2 regions of the Dyella sp. CR10 genome follow, and region 2 is predicted to be linked to the other one. Evidence: predicted binding sites of a transcription regulator. Region 2 holds the regulator's gene; the other holds the start of a gene.
What was found. Region 2 encodes FliA, which starts transcription of late flagellar genes. Its sites were predicted from a motif close to TAAAGTTTNNCNNNCNNNGGCCGATAA; they were not measured.
Positions count from the first base shown of each region.

Region 1: a site for FliA is predicted at 5,090-5,116, ahead of ACNR9O_RS23200 (methyl-accepting chemotaxis protein). Genes of this name have one in related genera too.

Region 1 covers NZ_CP185986.1:5,185,394-5,195,239, reverse strand. Annotated here, with positions in the region: gene ACNR9O_RS23225 (6-phosphofructokinase) at 1-351, shown strand, start outside; gene ACNR9O_RS23220 (FMN-dependent NADH-azoreductase) at 341-1,048, opposite strand; gene gcvA (transcriptional regulator GcvA) at 1,165-2,070, shown strand; gene ACNR9O_RS23210 (alpha/beta hydrolase) at 2,060-2,803, opposite strand; gene ACNR9O_RS23205 (hypothetical protein) at 2,831-3,361, opposite strand; gene ACNR9O_RS23200 (methyl-accepting chemotaxis protein) at 3,446-5,053, opposite strand; gene ACNR9O_RS23195 (RcnB family protein) at 5,282-5,716, shown strand; gene ACNR9O_RS23190 (sodium-translocating pyrophosphatase) at 5,872-7,923, shown strand; gene ACNR9O_RS23185 (TonB-dependent receptor) at 8,366-9,846, shown strand, end outside.
Region 2 covers NZ_CP185986.1:609,689-619,534, reverse strand. Annotated here, with positions in the region: gene ACNR9O_RS02735 (chemotaxis protein CheA) at 1-1,111, opposite strand, end outside; gene ACNR9O_RS02730 (protein phosphatase CheZ) at 1,125-1,766, opposite strand; gene cheY (chemotaxis response regulator CheY) at 1,763-2,170, opposite strand; gene ACNR9O_RS02720 (RNA polymerase sigma factor FliA) at 2,230-3,024, opposite strand; gene ACNR9O_RS02715 (MinD/ParA family protein) at 3,026-3,970, opposite strand; gene flhF (flagellar biosynthesis protein FlhF) at 3,967-5,235, opposite strand; gene flhA (flagellar biosynthesis protein FlhA) at 5,269-7,368, opposite strand; gene flhB (flagellar biosynthesis protein FlhB) at 7,391-8,524, opposite strand; gene fliR (flagellar biosynthetic protein FliR) at 8,526-9,296, opposite strand; gene fliQ (flagellar biosynthesis protein FliQ) at 9,293-9,562, opposite strand.

The DNA of each region.
Region 1 (9,846 bases), 640 kb from region 2:
CTCGCCTCCAAGACCGACGCCGACCAGGCCTACGCCGTCGGCAAGGCCGCGACGGAATACGCGCTGGCCGGCCAGAACGCGGTGATGCCGGTGATCGTGCGCACCTCCGACGCGCCGTATCGCTGGAAGATTGAATCGGCGCCATTGGCCAAGATCGCCAATCGCGAGAAGAAAATGCCGGCCTCCTTCCTCACCCGCGACGGCTTCGGCATCACCGCCGCGGCACGCCGCTACCTCGCCCCGCTGATCCAGGGCGAGGCCTCGCTGCCCTACGGCAAGAACGGGCTGCCAAAGTACGTGCAACTGAAGAACACCGCCGTAGCCCGCAAGCTGCCCGCGTTTACGCCATGACCAACGGCGGCGGGGCGTGCGCCGCGTGCGCCCGCTGCAGCTCGTCCACCAGCGCGTCCACCGCCGCCTCAGCTGCATGCAGCGAGGCGGCCAGGCGATCGCCGCCGAACTCGTCGTACTCCACCGCCACCATGCGCACGTCCGTCACGCCGATGTACCCGAAAGCCGTGCGCACGGCAGGCTCCACATGATTCATCGCAGCGATGCGCCCGCCAGCGTCGTAGCCGTAGTCGCCACGCGAACTCAGCAGCACCAGCGTGCGCGGCTTGTCGTCGAGCAGAGGCCAGTACGGCGCGCCGGTGCGCGACCGGTCGAAACCGAACGTCCGCCCCACGCGCACGATATTGTCGATGTAGGCCTTGAAGCCGCTCGGCACGCCGAAGTTGTACATCGGCACGCCGGCCACGATGAGATCGGCGGCAAGCAGTTCGTCGATCAGGGCATCGCTCTCGCCCAGCCGCTGGCACATCCACGATGCGCGTGACGGTTCCGGCGTGAAGGCCGCATGGATCCAGCTGCCATCGACCGGCGTCGGCGGGCGCTGCCCGATGTCGCGATAAAGCACGTCGTCGGCCGGATGCGTCGCATGCCAGCGGTCGACGAAACGTGCACTCAGCCGCCGCGTGTGCGAGCCGAATCGGTGCAGATCGGAGCGGCCGCCGCGGGCGCTGGCATCGAGGTGGAGCAAGGTGGTCATCGAGTTCTCCAGGCATGAACTCCATTCACGTGATGGAGCCGGAAGCGCATGCTATGAACGAAGAACCGGCCTGAAAAACGATCCTTTCTCAGCTCATGCATGAATACAGATCACCCATGGAAAGCTCGCGCCGACACCTCCCGCCCCTCGCCTCCCTGCGCGCCTTCGAAGCCGCGGCGCGTCATCAGAGCTTCCGCCTCGCCGCGCAGGAGTTGTCGGTGACCGCCACAGCGATCAGCCATCAGGTACGCCAGCTGGAAGAGCTGCTCGGCGTCGCGCTGTTCGAGCGGCAGGTGCGCAAGGTGACGCTCACCGCCGAAGGTCGCCAACTTTTCCCTGCGTTGCGGGACGGCTTCGACCTGATGGCGGCAGGGCTCGCTCCGCTGCTGCGCCCACGGCGACGGCGCATCCTGACCGTATCGGCGACGCCGGCTTTTGTCGCTCGCCTGCTGGTACCGCGGCTCGCCTCATTCCAGGCCAACTATCCGGAACTGGATCTGCGCCTGCATGCGTCCACCCAACCAGTCGACTTCGGCTCGCAGCAGATCGATGCCGCCGTGCGCTACGGCAAAGGCCCGTTCCGCGACCTGCACAGCGAGCCGCTGCTGCACGCGCGCTTCGCGCCAATGTGCAGCCCGCGGCTGACATTGCGTGCGCCCGCCGACCTGATGCGTCATCCGCTGCTGCATTACCAGTGGCAACCGGGTTTTCGCGAGCCATCCGACTGGGCGGCGTGGCACCGTGCCGCCGGCTTTCACGGCGCGGATGTCTCGCGCGGCGTGACCTTCAGCGACGAAGCCCACGCCATCGACGCAGCCATCGCCGGCCAGGGTGTAGCCCTGATCAACATCGCGCTGGTCGCCGGCGAACTGACCCGCGGCACACTGACGATCCCGTTCGGCCCCGAACTGGACGGCCAGGATTACCACCTGGTCTATCCGCCGGCCAACGAAAGCGACGACGCCATCGCCGCACTGCGCAGGTGGCTTACCACTCCGCTGTCAGAAGCAATCACTGCATGAAGCGGCTCAAGCCGATGCGATAAGCGGAATACTCCTGTATGTCGTTGTGTCCCGCATCCGGCACCACTTGCAGCAACGGCGGTGAAGAAAAGGCGGAAGCGAGCGCCTGGGTGTGCGCGGCGGCCACCAGTTCATCCTCGCCCGCACGGATGATCAGCACCGGACAACGCACACTCGACGCATAGCGCCACGATTCATAGCGTTCACGCGCAAGCCAGTCGACCGGCATCCATGGATGAAAATCCTTCGCCACGCGCACCATGCTGTCGAACGGCGTCACCAGCGCCAATCGCTCCACCGGACGTTGCGCGGCCAGCTGTACGGCAATGCCACTGCCCAGGCTGCGTCCGATGACAGCAACCGAGGCATGGTCGGGCGCGATCCGATCGAACCAGGCCAGCGCATCGGCCACCAGCGACCGCTCTTCCGGTTCGCCGCCGCTGGCCGCATAGCCGCGGTAGGCCAGCAGATAGATTGTGTGTTGCGGGAACCAGCGGGCAAGCGACTCGCGCGCGTCTTCTACGCGCTCACCATTGCCGCCGAAGTACAAAATCGCCATTGGCTGCCCCGGATGCATCACCCAACCGCGCAGAGGCACACCATCGCGAACGAGCTCGATATCGGGCGCCTGCACGACTCGCCAGGTTGCCTCCGGGTGATACATCATCGCCCGCTGGTTGAAGTAGAGCGCAGCGGCGTAACCCACGTAGAGCAACAAGGCCAATACGCCCATTACCGCGATGGTTCGCCAAAACACCGCTCAGCGCTCCGCCTTGCGCGGATGCGCATTGTCGATCGTCTCAATGCGAGTCACCTTGCCGGCCTTCAGGGTGATGCGGATGGTCCGCTCGTGGGGCGCACCGTAGCCGGTTCCGTCGCCCGGCAACAAGGCACCGTCAGGCAGGATCAGTTCGCCGCTGTACCAATTCGCGAATACCTGCCCGCCCTGCGTCGCGCCGAACAGTTCGGCCAGCGTGGCCCGGCGGCAGTCGCCGGTGCGCGCGGCCGCGTCGGCGCAGAGCCACGTATCGATGTCCACCAGATAGAGACGATCGTCTTCCAGGCGCCAGCTGCCGACATAGCCGCGGTCGTCTGCGGCGCGCAGTGGTGCGGGCATGAAACGCGGGCGCGCCTGACGATCCGGGTAGCGCTGCTCCAGCGGCTCGCTCAGCAGCGCGTAGGCCTTGCCGTGCCATTCCAGGCGTTCCGCGCGCGGCGGCGTCGCGTGCAACAGCCACGGCAGGGCCAGCAACAGCAGCCCGATTCCAGTCGGCCATTGGCATGCGCTCATTGCGGCCCTCCCATCGTGCTGGCGAGCTTGCCATAGCACCCGGCGCACGCCTGTACGCCTTTTGGTCGGGACGCGCGAGCCGCATCACGCTTTTGCACCCTCTTCGGCCGGCGAGTCGGCGGAACGGAAGAACCCGACCAGCGCCGTCAGCGCATCGGCCTGACCACGCAACGCGCGGCCCGCGTCCGCCACGTCGCCCACAAGACGCGCGTTCTGCCGCGTGCCCTCATCCATATGCCGCACCGCAGCGTCGATCTCGCCGATGCCTTCGCTCTGCTCGCGGCTGCTCGCCCGAATCGCGGCGACGGCCTGCGAAACCTGCGAAGCGCCTTCGACAATGCGTATCAACACGTCGCCGGAATGCGCGGCGAGCACGGCGCCTGCCTCCACCCTGGCGTGACTGTCTTCGATCAAGCCGCGGATCTCGCGCGCGGCCTCGGTGCTGCGCTGGGCCAGCTGGCGCACTTCGTCGGCGACCACTGCGAAGCCGCGCCCGTGCGCGCCGGCATGGGCCGCTTCCACCGCCGCGTTCAAGGCGAGCAGTCTCGTCTGGAAAGCCAGCGTGTCGATTGCTGCCACGATGTCGCTCATGCGTCGGTGGGCGTCGCCGATCGCATCGACCGAGCGGCGCGTCTGGGCCACGATGCCGCTGCCCGCCTCGGCCTGCTCGCGCGCGGCGGCGGCGAGGCGGTCGGCGAGCGCCGCATGGTCAGCGTTGCGGCGCACCGCCTCGGTGAGGCGCTCCATCGAGGCGGCACTGCGCTCCAGACTATCGGCCTGGGTCCGTGTGCGCTTGCGCAAGGTGTCATTGTCGCGGGCCAGCCGATCGGCGGATCGAGTGACACCGAGCGCGCCCTGCTGCACCTCGCGCACTACGTCAGCCAGGCGCAGATCCATGCGCTGCAATGCGCGCAGCAAAGCGCCTATTTCGTCGTGATCTCCGACCTGTAGCGCATGGCCGAGCGCGCCATCGGCGATGCGTTGCGTTACCGAGACCGCCTGGCGCAGACGGCGGGTGATGGCGCGGATCAGCAGACCATCCAGCAGCAGCGCCGCGAGCAATCCGCCCATCAGCACGGCGGTCAGAAGGATCTGCACGCGGCGGCTCGACGCATGCGCGGCAGCCACCGCCTCTTCGCCAGCCTGCACGGCCTTGGCGAACAGGTTGGCGAAATCCGCATGCAGCGGCACGAAGGCCGGCTGCACGTCGGAAGCGATCTGCAACTGAGCGAGGTCGTACTGCTCGGCCTCCAGCTGCTTGAGCGCGTCGTCGACGGCTTGCTCGGCCGCCTTCCGGTGTGCGTCGGTCAAGGCCAGCAATTGGGCCTGTTCGCGCGCCAGGCCGCTACCGCGCAGATGTTCCCAGCGACGCCCGATCTCCACGCGGTTGGACTGGATCTGCGTGCGCGCCTCCTCCAGTGCGGATGGCAGCCGCGTGAGCCCGGCATGCGTGAGTGCGTTGAGGCTGTCGCTGTAATCGTTCTGGATGCGGCCCACGTCGGATAACGGGCTCAACGCGTCGGCCACCAGTGCACCCATGCGCTGGTCGGCATGCCAAAGGGACAACCCGGCGACGCCGCCCACCACCAGCAGGAGCAGCAGCAGGCCGACGAGACGGAGGATCAGACGGAACCGCAAGGAAAGCGCGGGCAAGACCCGCCAGTGGCGGGCGAGAGCTTGGAGAAAACGCATGCGACACCTACTCGGGGAAGTGGGGAGCTGGCCCCTGCATCGGCCGGAGGGAGACATGCTTTAGTCAAAATATCCTTTTAAATCATATATTTCAGTTTGAAAAAAGACAGATGGCGAAGGCATGACAGCTGAGCAGTGGATAAAGACCCCGTGACGAATAGGACTCATCGTTCAGACGCATCTTTTTACGATCTTTCGCAACGACGGCGATTCGTCGGAGGAGCGCAAATGAAGACTCTGGGCAAACAGTTCCTCGGCAAGCTGTTCCTCGCGCTGGGCCTCCTGGCCGGCAGCGGCGCCGCGCTGGCCGATCACGATCGCGGGCACGATCGCGGCGACCGCCATGGCCACTACGATCGCGACCGCGGTCGTCAGGAATGGGGCCGTCGCGATCACGACCGCCGCGACTGGGACCGCCGCGACCATTGGCGCGGTCCGGATCGCGGTTGGCACGATCGCCGCTATTACGGCGGCCACTATCGTCCTCATCCTCATCGCTGGGCGCGCGGCGAGCGCTACTACGGCCCGGTGTATGTGGTGAACGACTATCGCTACTACCGCCTGCGTCCGCCGCCGTACGGCTATCACTGGGTGCGCGACGACGGCGGCTACCTGCTCGTCGCCATCGGCACCGGCATCATCCTGGACATGGTGCTGAACTAAGCGGCGGATGGATCATGGTGAAGGCGGTGTCTACGGGGCACCGCCTTTTTTCGTGCGCCGTTGCGTCGCACAACATGAACGCCATCGACCTCTGCCTATACTCGCCGGAACCGCCCGCAATGGGCGGCTACTACAACCGAGATGGGGAGGCTTCGATGCTGCAGCAGTATGGCTTGTGGATCGTGCTTGCATGTGCGGTCGTGGCGGTTCTGTATGGCGCGCTCTCGGTGCGCTGGATCTTGGCCAAATCACCGGGCAACGAGCGCATGCAGGAGATCGCCGCGGCGATCCAGCAAGGCGCCCGGGCCTACCTCAACCGGCAATACACCACGATCGGCGCCGTCGGCGTGGTGCTCTTCATCGTGATCGGCCTGGCGCTGGATTGGGGCACGGCCATCGGCTTCGCCATCGGCGCGTTGCTGTCTGGCGCCACCGGTTATATCGGCATGAACGTCTCGGTACGCGCCAACGTGCGCACCGCCGAGGCCGCGCGCAGCGGGCTCGCCGCCGCACTCAATGTCGCCTTCCGCGGCGGCGCGATCACCGGCATGCTGGTGGTCGGCCTGGCCCTGCTGGGTGTCGCCGCGTACTACGCGGCGCTGCGTGGCATGGGCTATGAGAACATGCACGCATTGCATGCGCTGGTCGGCCTGGCCTTCGGCTCCTCGCTGATCTCGATCTTCGCGCGCCTGGGCGGCGGCATCTTCACCAAGGGCGCCGATGTGGGCGCCGACCTGGTCGGCAAGGTCGAAGCGGGCATTCCCGAGGACGATCCGCGCAATCCGGCGGTGATCGCCGACAACGTGGGCGACAACGTGGGCGACTGCGCGGGCATGGCGGCCGACTTGTTCGAAACCTACGCGGTGACCCTGATCGCCACCATGCTGCTGGGCGGCGTGATGGCCGAGCAGACCGGCTCCAACGGCGTGCTGTTCCCGCTGCTGCTGGGCGGTGCGTCGATCATCGCATCGGTGATCGGCACCTTCTTCGTGCGCTCGCGTGCGGGCGGCAAGATCATGAACGCGCTCTACGCCGGCGTGGCGGTCTCGGCCGTGCTCGCCGCCGTCGCGTTCTGGCCGATCACCAGCCAGCTGATGGCCGAATCGGCCTACGGGGTGGGCAAGCTCTACGGCTGCGCGCTGATCGGCCTGGCCCTCACCGGTGCCATGGTGGTGATCACCGAGTACTACACCGCCACCGAGTACGCGCCCGTGCGCCACGTGGCGCAGGCCTCGACCACCGGCCATGCCACCAACATCATCGCGGGCATCGGTGTGTCGATGAAATCCACCGCGTTGCCGGTGCTGGCGGTGTGCGCGGCGATCTGGGGCTCGTTCGCGCTGGCCGGACTGTACGGTATCGCCATCGCGGCCACCGCCATGCTCAGCATGACCGGCATGGTCGTGGCGCTGGATGCCTACGGCCCGATCACCGACAACGCCGGCGGCATCGCCGAGATGGCCGAGCTGCCGCCGGAAGTGCGCGGCGTGACCGATCCGCTCGACGCGGTGGGCAATACCACCAAGGCGGTAACCAAGGGCTACGCCATCGGCTCGGCCGGCCTGGCCGCGCTGGTGCTGTTCGCCGACTACACGCACAACCTCAGCCAGCATCTGGGCGTGGGCGATTTCCGCTTCGACCTGTCCAACCACTACGTGATCATCGGCCTGCTGATCGGTGGCCTGATCCCTTATCTGTTCGGCGCGATGGCGATGGAAGCCGTGGGGCGCGCGGCAGGTTCGGTGGTGGAAGAAGTGCGCCGCCAGTTCCGCGAGATCAAAGGCATCATGGAAGGCACCACCAAGCCCGACTACTCGCGTGCGGTGGACATGCTGACCCGCTCGGCGATCAAGGAAATGCTGGTGCCCTCGCTGCTGCCGGTGCTGGTGCCGGTGCTCGTGGTGTTCGGCTTCAAGTGGCTGGGCGGTGCCGAGGCCGGTGCGCAGGCGCTGGGCGGCGTACTGATCGGCACCATCGTCACCGGTCTGTTCGTGGCCATCTCCATGACCACCGGCGGCGGCGCCTGGGACAACGCCAAGAAATACATCGAGGACGGCCATCACGGCGGCAAGGGCTCGGATGCGCACAAGGCCGCCGTGACCGGCGACACCGTGGGCGATCCCTATAAGGACACCGCCGGCCCCGCGGTGAATCCGCTGATCAAGATCATCAACATCGTGGCGTTGCTGCTGATCCCGCTGCTCTGACAGGACCGGCGGCATGCATGCGGGCCGGGGCCACAAGCCCCGGCCCGTTGCGTTTGGACGTCCAAATCGCCAGCCGTCACATTGGCGCAAGTTTTTGGCAAGCCAGGCGTAAGTTTCATCGAACCACTCATCTGCGATCGCGAGTCCCCGTCGAAACGTAAGATATTGATGTGAAAGCGACGTAAAAAATTCCTACGTTTTTTTGCGACGTACGTGTTGACGCTTCCGTAACCCTTTGGTTAGAAGCGTTACAGGCCGGACGTCATCCGGCCTGGGGGAAAAACGCCACCGGCGCACATCTCTGGTCCCTGGGGAGGGACCGGGGCAGGTTCTTGCGGCCTGTTCATTCCACCGTGCGCCAGGGAGCACTTCCGACGACTACGCGCCTGCCTGCGGGCCGCGTCCTTCGCTTTGTCCAATTCTCCTGGGGGAGCTTGTTGTAATGACCATCACCATCGCTTCGGCGTCGCGTCCACTGCGCTATTCCGCACTCGCGCTCGCCATGGGTCTGGCATTTGCCAGCACCGGCGCGTTCGCACAGTCCAACACCACCGGTTCGATCTTCGGCCAAGTCGCGGCCAAGCAGGGCACCACCGTGCTCGTCGAAAACACCGAGACCGGCTTCACCCGCACCGCTACCGTGGACGACAGCGGCCGCTACCGCTTCTCCACCCTGCCGGTGGGCAAGTACAAGGTGACGCTGCAGAACAACGGCAGCGCCGTCAGCACGCGCGACAACATCGTGGTGGCGATCGCCAGCGGCGCCGAAGTGTCCTTCGGCGCCGCTGCCGCGTCCGGCGATGCGAAGAACCTCGAGGGCGTCTCGGTGGTGGCCGCCGCGCTGCCGGCGATCGACGTATCCTCCGTCGACACGCGCACCGTGCTCACCTCCGAGCAGCTGGCCAAGCTGCCGATCGGCCGCAGCGTCGGCGCCGCGGCCCTGCTCGCTCCGGGCGTGGTCGAGAACTCCAGCTACAGCACCACCGGCTTCGGCAACATCCCGAGCTTCGGCGGCGCGGCTTCGTCGGAGAACGCGTACTACATCAACGGCTACGCCGTGACCAATCCGCTCACCTCGCTGGGCGCGACCACTCTGCCGTTCGACGCGATCGACCAGGAGCAGGTGCTCACCGGTGGCTACGGCGCCGAGTTCGGCCGCTCCACTGGCGGCGTGATCAATATCGTGACCAAGCGCGGCTCCAACCAGTGGAAGGGCGGCGTGTACGCCATCCTGCGTCCGGAAGCGTTGCGAGCCAATCCGCGCAACAACTACTTCCCCAATACGGGCTTCTACACGGCCGGCAATCCCGATCCGACCAAACGCACGGATGGCACGCTCTACTGGTACCGCAACAAGAACCAGTACTCGTACAACACCTATGGTGCCTACGTCAGCGGCCCGCTGATCAAGGACAAGCTGTTCTTCTACGTCGACGGCGAGATGACCAAGCAGAGCGGCAACGCCGTCGCGTCGTTCTCCAACTCGTCGGCCCCTGTCGCCAAGACCGGCTGGAACGACTATACCTACAAGCTGCCGCGCTGGACGGCGAAGGTCGACTGGAACATCACCGACAGCAACATCCTCGAGCTGACCGGCGTCCAGGACAATATCGTCTACGATTCCAGCCGCTACGCCTTCAATTACAACGACCTCTCGCACGGCGACGTCAAAAACGGTGGCGTACACCAGAAGGACAGCAGTCGGCTCTACATCGCCAAGTACACCAGCTACATCACCGACGACCTGACCGTGTCGGCGCTGGTCGGCAAGCAGAACCTCGAGCATCTGCAGCAGCCGTTCGGCTATGACCCGAACTGCCCATACATCTCTTCCTCTGCGCCGGTGCAGGCACCTGGCCTGACCTACGGCGCCTGCCAGCAGGGTGCGGTGTCCTCGCTGCTGATTCCGGGCGCCAACGACAA
Region 2 (9,846 bases):
ACAGGTGAATCAACGGATCGGCCAGGGCCTCGACCAGGCTGCGATCCAGGTCGGTGTCCTCGCCTTCCAGCACCAGCTCGATCTCCTTGCCCAACTGACGGGCGAGATCGCGCACGATGCGCGGATAGCGCTGGAACAGGCGCCCGATCGGCTGCATGCGCATGCCGAGCACGGCGCCCTGCAGTTCGTCGGCGACGCGATCGAGTTCACCGGCGGCAACGCTCAAGGGTTCGTCGCCGCTGCTCGCGGCGAGGCTCAGCAAGCGGTTGCGCACCAGCACCAGCTCGCCGGCGCGATTGACCAGCGCGTCGAGACGGCCGGTATCCACGCGCACGGTGGCTTCCGGCGGCGGCGCGGCCTTGGCCGCGACCTTCGGCGGAACCGGCGCGACAGGCGCCGCGGCGACGCCGGGCGCGCCTCCCTTGCCGTGCAGACTGTCGAGCAAGGCTTCGAATTCGCTGTCGTCGATCGCGCCAGATGCCTTGGTCATCGCTTCATCGGCACCGGGCGCCTTGCCCCTGCCGTGCAAGTCATCGAGCAGCTTTTCGAACTCCGCGTCGTCGATCGTGCCGGACGAGGATTCCACTACCGGCGCACCGGGCGCGCCGCCCTTGCCGTAGAGGTTGTCGAGCAAGGCTTCGAATTCGCTGTCGTCGATGCTTGCGCTGTCTTCCGCCACCGGTGCGGGCGCCGGTGCGGGTGCAGGCACGGGCGCCGGTGCGCGCGCGGCCGCCGGCGGCTGCAGCCGCCGCAGCAACGCGGCCGGTGCCTGCGGCATGTCGGCGGACGCGGCCAGCGCGGCCATCATGTCGTTAAGCAGGTCGAGCGCTTCCAGCAGCGCATCCATCTGCACCGAATCCAGCACGAAGCGGCTCGCGCGCGCTTCGTTGAGCAGATCCTCGGCGTGATGGCACAGCTGCACCATCGGCTCGACGCCGAGGAAACCCGCGCCGCCCTTCACCGTATGGAAGGCGCGGAACACGGCATTGAGCAGGTCGGCATCGCGCGGCGCGGCCTCCAGCGCCACGAGCTGTTCGCCCAGGCGCTGCACCAGTTCCCCGGCCTCGACCAGGAAATCGTCGCGCAGCTCGCTGTCCAGGGAGGGATCCATCAGGCCCCCGCGCTCAGAAACCGAATTCGCTGAGCAGGCGATCGGCCTCGTCCTGGCTGGACACCTTGGCCGCGGCCACCGGTGCCTCGCCGCCGGCCAGTGCGCCGGTCAGACGCACCAGCTCCAGCAACGACGACTCCACGCTGCCGATGAAGGTGGCGACCTTCTTGATGCGCTGGCCGGACAGATCCTGCCAGGACTGCGCCATCACCATGTCCGACAGACCCTCACGGCACTGCGCGGCGAAGTCGCGCGCCTGCACGGCGAACGCGGACACTGGCGGCGCACCGGCATCGGCGCCGAGCAAGGCACTGGCGTCGGCTTCCAGCGCGGTGGCCTTCGGCCGCATGCGCTCGGCGAAATCGATGCTGCGATGCGCGGCCTTGGCGCTCATCTCCAGCACGTCGTGCAGGTTCTGGCGCGCATCGGCCACGCTGTCGGGCACGCCTTCCTGCGCCAGCTCGCCGCCGAGGCGGCGCACGGCTTCGTGCAGGTCGCGGGCCAGCAGGCCCAGCGCGCGGAACAGGTGCTGCTCGCGCTGGCGCACCATCGCGTCCAGCGCCATTTCGAAGGTGGCGCCGTCGGGGCTGGCCAGCAGTTCCTGCACTTCCTGCGGCAGCGCCGCGCTCATCGGGGTGACCATCACAGCGCTCATGCGCCTGCTCCTTGCGCGGCAAGCCGCTCGAAGATCTTGTCCAGCTTTTCCTTCAGCGTGGCCGCGGTGAAAGGCTTGACGATGTAACCGTTCACGCCGGCCTGGGCGGCGGCGATGATCTGGTCGCGATTGTTTTCGGCGGTGACCATCAGCACCGGCAACGCCTTGAGCGCGGCCTCGGCACGGATCGCGCGCAGCAGGTCGATGCCGGTCATGTTGGGCATGTTCCAGTCGGTCACGACCATGTCGAACGATTGCTGCTTGAGCATCGCCATGGCGTTCACGCCGTCGTCGGCCTCCTGGATCAGCGCATTGGTGAAGCCCAGCTCCACCAGCAGGTTGCGGACGATGCGCCGCATGGTGGAGAAGTCATCCACCACGAGGATTTTCATGTTCTTGTCCAACGTTGGCTCCAGGGGTCCTTGTGGGGTTTGTGTGGGTGGAAGAACCGGAAGCGGGATGCTCAGCGCGACGCGGCGGCGGCTGGCTTCGCGCTGCCGCGCCGGCCTCCCGCCCCCTTGGCGCCCTCGCCTTCGCGCCACCCGGTCATGCGCGCCCGCAAGCGGATCAGCGCCTGTCCGTGGATCTGGCACACGCGCGACTCGGTCACGCCGAGCACTGCGCCGATCTCCTTCAAGTTCAGTTCCTGCTCGTAATACAGCGACATCACCAGCTGCTCGCGTTCCGGCAGGCCGCCGATCGCCTCGACCAGGGCTTCGCGCATGCCTTCCTGCTCGAAGCGGTCCTGCGGGCCCAGTCCTTCCTGGTCGGCCACGTCCAGCGCGGCGCCCTCTTCGTCGTCCTCCGGCGCGGACAGACTGAGCAGGCGCGCGCTCGCGGCGTCGGCCAGGATCTGGTGGTACTCCTGCGCGCTGATGCCCAGGCGCCGGATCACCTCGGCATCGGCGGCATCGGCGCCCGTTTCGTTTTCGATCTGGCGCACCACCTCGGTGACCTCGCGCAACTTGCGATGCACCGAGCGCGGCGTCCAATCGGTCTTGCGCAACTCGTCCAGCATCGCCCCGCGGATACGGATCCCCGCATAGGTCTCGAAACTGGCCATACGGTCGGTGGCGTAATTGCGCGCCGCTTCCAGCAGGCCGATCATCCCGGCCTGCACCAGGTCATCGACGTCCACGCTCGGCGGGAGGCGGCCCATCAGGTGATAGGCGATGCGCCGCACCAGCGGAGCGTGCCGGCGCACCATCTCTTCTGTGCTCTCGCGTTGCAGTTGCAGGTATTCGGAAGCCACGCTCATCTCACCACCCCGTCGATGCCGATGCGGCCCGCCCGCCGAAGAAGGCGATACGGTCACGACTTGTCCGCTGGGGTTCCCCCCATGTATCGACCGCACCGGCCATTTGCTTGAATCCCCGCGCGGCGCGGCTGGCCGGCCACAGATCCACCACCGCGCCCTGGCGGCGGATGGCCTGGCGCAGGTGCTCGTCGTAGGGCACCGAGCCGAGAAAATCGAGCGCCACATCCAGGAAGCGATCGCACACGCGCGCCAGCTTCTCGTAGAGCTGCCGGGCCTCGCCGGCATGGCGCACCATGTTGGCCACCACGTGGAAGCGCCGTACGCGGAAGTCGCGGCTGAGCACCTTGGTCAACGCATAGGCGTCGGTGAGCGAAGCCGGCTCGTCGCAGACCACCAGCACTACATCGTCGGCGGCCGCGGCGAACATCACCACGTTGTCGGACACGCCCGCGGCGGTATCGACCACCAGGAACTCCGGCGGATCGGGCAGCTCGTCGAAAGCGCGAATCACCGCGGCGTACTCGCGGGTGTCCAGCTGCGCCAGGCGGCGTGCGCCGGAACCGGCGGGAATCACCTTGAGCCCGTGCGGTGCCGGCAGCATCAGTTCGCTCAACGTGCAGCTGCCGTCGAGCAGGTGACCGATGTGCCGCGCGGGCTGCAGGCCGAGCAGCACGTCCAGGTTGGCCAGCCCCATGTCGGCATCGAGCAAGGCCACGTCGCGCCCGGCCATCGCCAGCGACATGCCCAGATTCACCGCCACGGTGGACTTGCCCACGCCGCCCTTGCCGCCGGCCACCGCGATCGCGCGGCAGCGTCGCGGAGCAGGTTCGCGCGTCTGGTCCTTCGCCGCGCCGGGCGCGGATTCAGCGTCGCCCGCGCCCGGGTTGAGCGCGGCGAACAGGTTCGTCAGGCCCCATGCCTGATTCATCGCCAAAGTACTCATCATGCATTCGCCACGGCGAGGCCGAAGCGTTCGGCCATATAGCTCTCGTCCACCGCGCCGCCACTCTTGAGCACCTGCGCGGCCCGGCATACCAGCACGCGCGCGTCCGCGGCGGTGATGTCCTCGGGCACACGCTGGCCGTCGGTGGTGTAGTCCAGCGGGAGGCGATGGCGGATCAGCGCGGATAGCGCGCCGCCAAGGCTGGGCGCCTCGTCCAGCTTGGTGAGGATGCAGGCCTGCGGGCCTTGCGGCAGGAACGCGCGCAACATTTCGTCCAGGGCCTGCGCCTGCGCGTTGGCGGCCAGCACCAGGCAGGTGCGCAGCTCGCCGGCGGCACGCAGGAGATCCATCTGCTCTTGCAGGCGCGGATCGCTGCCCGCTACGCCGGCGGTATCGACCAGCACCAGGCGGCGGCCACGCAGGACATCCAGCACTTCGCGCAGGCTTTCGGCATCGTGCGCCGAGAACACGCGGGTGCCGAGCAGGCGGCCGTAATGCTCCAGCTGCGCGGCGGCGCCGATGCGGTAGTTGTCGGTGCATACCAGTGCGACCTGCGACGCCCCATGGCGCAGCACGGCGCGCGCGGCGAGCTTGGCGATGGTGGTGGTCTTGCCCACGCCGGTCGGCCCGACCAGCGCTACCACGCCGCCGCTGCCCGCCACGTCATGACCCGTGATCGCGAGACTGCGGCTCAGCACGCCCAGCGGCAGATAGCGCGCCTGATCGGGGCTGAGCTGGTCGGGCAGTTCATCGGCGAGCCGGCGAGCCACATCGGGTTCGATCCCCAGGCGCGCCATGTCGCGCAACACGCGGCCGCGCAGCGGATGGCGTCGCTGCAAGTCGTTCCATGCGAGCGAGGCCATCTGCGCTTCGAGCATTTCGCGCAGGCTGCCCAGCTCGGCGCGCATGCGCGCGGTATCCAGCGCGGCCTGCTCCATCATCGGATGCAGCGGCGGCGGCTCCGTGGGCGCAGCCGGCGCAGCGGGCATCGTCGCCACGGCTTCGACCGCGGCCGGTGCGCGCCTGGACGGCAGCGGCGGCGGCGGTGCCGGCGCTTCGCTGCGCGCCACACGCACTTCGGTCGGCAGCGGCTCGCCCGAGCGTGCCGCTTCGCGTACCAGCGACTCGTCGTAATCGACGGCCGCGATGATCTCCACGCCCTCGTCCAGGCGGCGGGTGGAGAGGATCACCGCGTCCGGACCCTGCTCCTCGCGCACTTCGCGCATGGCCTGGCGCATGTCCGCGGCTACGAAACGCTTGATCTTCATCGGTCGGTTCAACCCCTGTCGCGGCGCGCCGGATTACCGGCCAAGCGCCTGCACCAAACGCACCCGACGGTTGTCGGGCACCTCGTTGTAGGCCAGTACGTGCAGGTTCTGTGCCACGTGGCGCGTGAAGCGCGCGAGCCACGGACGCAGCTGCGGCGCGACCAGCAACACGGCCGGTTCGCCACCCATTTCCTGGCGGCGCGCCGCGTCGGCGACGCCGCTCTGCAGGCGGTCGGCCAGGCCCGGTTCCACCGCGGCGCCCGCCACGCCGCCGTTTCCGAGCGAGGCGAGCAGGATCTGCTCCAGCTCCGGCGCCAGCGTGATGACCGGAATCTCGGTGCCAAGGCCCGCGATCTCCTGCACGATCTGCCGGCCCAGCGCGACGCGCACGGCGGCGGTGAGCGCGCCGGGATCCTGACTCTGGCCCGCGTGCTCCGCCAAGGATTCGACGATGGAACGCATGTTGCGGATCGGCACGCGCTCGGCCAGCAGGTTCTGCAGCACCTTCACCACCACGCCCAGCGACATGCGCTTGGGCACCAGGTCTTCCACCAGCTTCGGCGCGACGGCGGCCAGGCGATCGAGCAGCTGCTGCACGTCCTGGTGACTGAGCAGTTCGTGCGCGTGGCCCTGCAGGATATGCGACAGATGCGTGGCCACCACGGTGGCCGGATCGACTACGGTGTAGCCCAGCGCCTGTGCGTTGTCGCGCTGGCCGGATTCGATCCACACCGCTTCCAGGCCGAACGCCGGATCTTGCGTGGCGATGCCCTGCAGCGGCCCGTGCACGCGGCCGGGATTGATCGCCAGCAGGCGCTCGTTGTGCACCTCGGCTTCGCCCATCGGCACGCCCATCAAGGTGATGCGATAGGTATTGGGGCCAAGATCGAGGTTGTCGCGGATGTGCACCGGCGGCACCAGGAAGCCCAGCTCCTGCGACAGCTTGCGGCGCACCGACTTGATCCGCCCCATCAGCTCGCCGCCCTGGTTCTTGTCCACCAGCGGGATCAGTCGATAACCCACCTCGAGGCCAACCGGATCGACGCCGGCGACATCTTCCCAACCCAGCTCCAGGCGTTCGGCCGGCGCCGCCGCGGGCGCGGCTTCCACGGCGGCCTCTTCGGCCAGTCGCTCGCGCGTCTCGCGTTCGCGCTTGAGCATCAGCCAGGCCGCGCCACCGCAGATCGCGCCCAGCAGCAGGAAGGCGATGTTCGGCATGCCCGGCACCAGGCCCATCACGCCCAGCACCACGCCCGCCACGGCCAGCGCGCGCGGCTGGCCGAACACCTGGCCGAGCACCTGCTTGCCCATGTCCTGCGCGCGCGATACGCGGGTGACGATCACCGCGGTGGAGATCGACAGCATCAACGCCGGCACCTGCGCCACCAGGCCGTCGCCGATGGTCAGCAGCGTGTAGGTCTTGGCCGCCTCGCCGGCCGAGAGGCCATGCTGCATCACGCCGACGAAGAAACCGCCGACGATATTGATGATCAGGATCAGAATGCCGGCCGTGGCGTCGCCGCGCACGAATTTGGAAGCGCCGTCCATCGAGCCGTAGAAGTCCGCTTCCTCGCGCACTTCCTGGCGGCGCTCGCGCGCCTGTTCCTGGGTGAGCAGGCCGGCGTTGAGGTCGGCGTCGATCGCCATCTGCTTGCCGGGCATCGCATCCAGGGTGAAGCGCGCGGTCACCTCGGACACGCGCGTGGCGCCCTTGGTCACCACCACGAAGTTGATGATGGTGAGGATGGCGAACACCACCAGGCCCACTGCGAAATTGCCGCCGATCACGAACTCGCCGAATGCCTCGATCACCTTGCCTGCCGCACCGGGACCGTTGTGACCGTGCAGCAGCACCACGCGGGTCGAGGCGATGTTCAGCGCCAGGCGCAGCAGCGTGGCCATCAGCACGACGGTGGGAAACGCGGCGAATTCCAGCGGCCGCAGCACGTAGACCACCGCCAGCAGGATCACCAGCGACAGCGCGATGTTGAAGCTGAAGAGGATATCCAGCAAGAACGGCGGCAGCGGCAACATCACCATTGCCAGCGCAGCCAGCATGACAATGGGCGCGCCGGCGCCGCGGCGGCTTATCTGCTTGAAGGTTTCGAACGCGCTCGCGCTTGCGGCAGCCATCTAGCGGGTGTCCTGTACAGAATCAGCGATAGGGGCCAAGCAGGTCCGGATCGACCTGTGGCGAAGGTGGCGCGGGCGGTACGTCGCCGTGCGCGACGGCCTGGCGCAGCTGGAATACGTAAGCCAGCACCTGCGCCACGGCGACGTACAACGAGGCGGGGATCTCCCGGCCGAGTTCGGTGGTGGCATACAAGGCGCGCGCTAGCGGCGGCGCTTCCACCATGGGAATACGGTGGCCGGCGGCGACCTGGCGGATCTGCATGGCGATCACGTCCACGCCCTTGGCGATCACGCGCGGCGCGCGCATGCGGTCTTCGTCGTACTTCAGCGCCACCGCGAAGTGCGTGGGGTTGGTCACCACCACGTCAGCCTTGGGCAGCTCCTGCATCATGCGGCGGCGGGCGAGCTGGTGCTGCACCTGGCGGATACGGCCCTTGAGCTCGGGATTGCCGTCGCTTTCTTTGGCTTCGTCGCGCAGTTCCTGCTTGGTCATGCGCAAGCGACGGCCGTAGTCGAAGCGCTGGTAGGCCGCATCGATGCCGCCGATCAGCAACAGCATCGTGCCGAACAGCAGCGCCGCGCGGCCCAGCTGGGACAGCGACTGCGCGATACCGGCCACGACGGTGCCTCGCCCGCTCGCCTGCATCGCCTCCTGCGCATGCCACAGAAACCAGGCCAGCGCCGCGCCGATGAAGAGCAGCTTGAGCAGCGACTTGGCCAGCTCGACCAGCCCGCGCAGCGAGACCAGGCGGCCCAGCCCGGCGATCGGGTCGAGCCGCTCGAACTTTGGCTGCAGCACCTGCGCGCTGAAGCTCAGGCCGCCCAGCAGGATCGGTGCGGCGAACGTCGCCAGCAAGGTCGCCACGGCCACCGGCATCAGCAGGGCCATCGCCTCGCGCAGCGCGGCGCCCAGCACGCGCCCGGGCAGCTCGCCGGAGAACAGCGCCTCGCGCCCGTAGCCGAAACCCAGTTCGTAGATACGACGCGCATGCGCGAACGCGCGCTCGCTGCCGCTCATCAGCGCGGCGACGCCGGCCAGCACCACCAGGGCACCGGACAGATCGCGCGAACGCGGAACGTCGCCCTTCTCGCGCGCCTCGCGCAGGCGCTTCTCTGATGGTTTTTCGGTGCGTTCCTGATCGTCATGCTCGGACATCTCAGGCTCCCAGCAGCTCGCGCATCAACGACCACGCGCTTTCTTCCAGCGCACCGAATGCGCCCGGCAGCGCGCGCAGCGCCAGCCACAAGGCGACGAAGCCCAGGCACAAGGTGATCGGAAAGCCCACCGCGAACAGATTCATCGCCGGCGCCGCGCGGCTGATCGCCGCGAAGCCCATGTTGACCACCAGCAGTGCCGTCATCGCCGGCAAGGCGACGCGCACCGCGCCGGCAAACAGCTGGCTGCCGAACGCGGCCACCGCATGCAGGCCATCGGGCGAGATCGCGTCGACGCCCGGCGGCAGCGTGCGGAAGCTTTCGGCCAGCAGGCCGATCAGGCGAAGGTGTCCGTCCATCGCCAGGAACAGCAGCGTCACCAGCAGCAGATAGAACTGATTGAGCACCGGCGAACTGCCGCCGCCCTGCGGGTTCACCACTTCGGCGAAACCCAGGCTCATGCTCTGCGCCACCAACTGCCCGCCGAACGCCACCGCCTCGAAGGTCAGCCGCAGCACGAAACCCACCGCGGCGCCGATCAGCACCTGCCCCGCCATGGTGGCGATGCCCGCAGCCGTCATCGGATCGATGCGCGCCGGCGCGAGCGGCGCCAGCACCACGGTGAGCAACACGATCAGCGCCACGCGGACGCGCGCCGGCAGCACCGTCGCGCTGTAGACCGGCGCGACCAGGAACAACCCCGCCACGCGTCCCATCGCCCACAGCAGGCCGCCGAGCCATACCGGCAGCTGGGCGAGATCGACAGTGTTCACCGCACTGCTCCCGGCAGGCTCTCGATCAGCTGCCGCGTGAACAGCACCAGCGTACGCAGCATCCACGGCCCTGCGATCAGCGCCACCAGCGCCATCGCGATCAGCTTGGGGATGAAGCTCAGCGTCATTTCGTTGATCTGCGTCGCCGCCTGGATCACGCCGATCAGCACGCCCACCGCCAGCGCGGTGAGCAGCAGCGGCGCGGCGACCAGCATGGCGACATAGAGCGCGTGCTGGCCGAATTCGATGACGGATTCGGGCGTCATGCGAAACCCTCCATCTTCTGCCCCCTCTCCCCTCCGGGAAGAGGGTTGGGGTGAGGGGCCGGGCGGAGCGAGAAGTTGAGGGCTCGCCAGAACCTCAGGCGCGAAACGCCCGCACCATGCGACGCCTTCTCGAGCACCCGCCCCTCACCCCTCCCTCTCCCCGATGGGGAGAGGGAGAAGTGCTGTGCACTCGCGAAAACCTCCAGCCCCCTCTCCCCTCCGGGGAGAGGGTTGGGGTGAGGGGCCGGGCGGAGCGAGAAGTTGAGGGCTCGCCAGAACCTCAG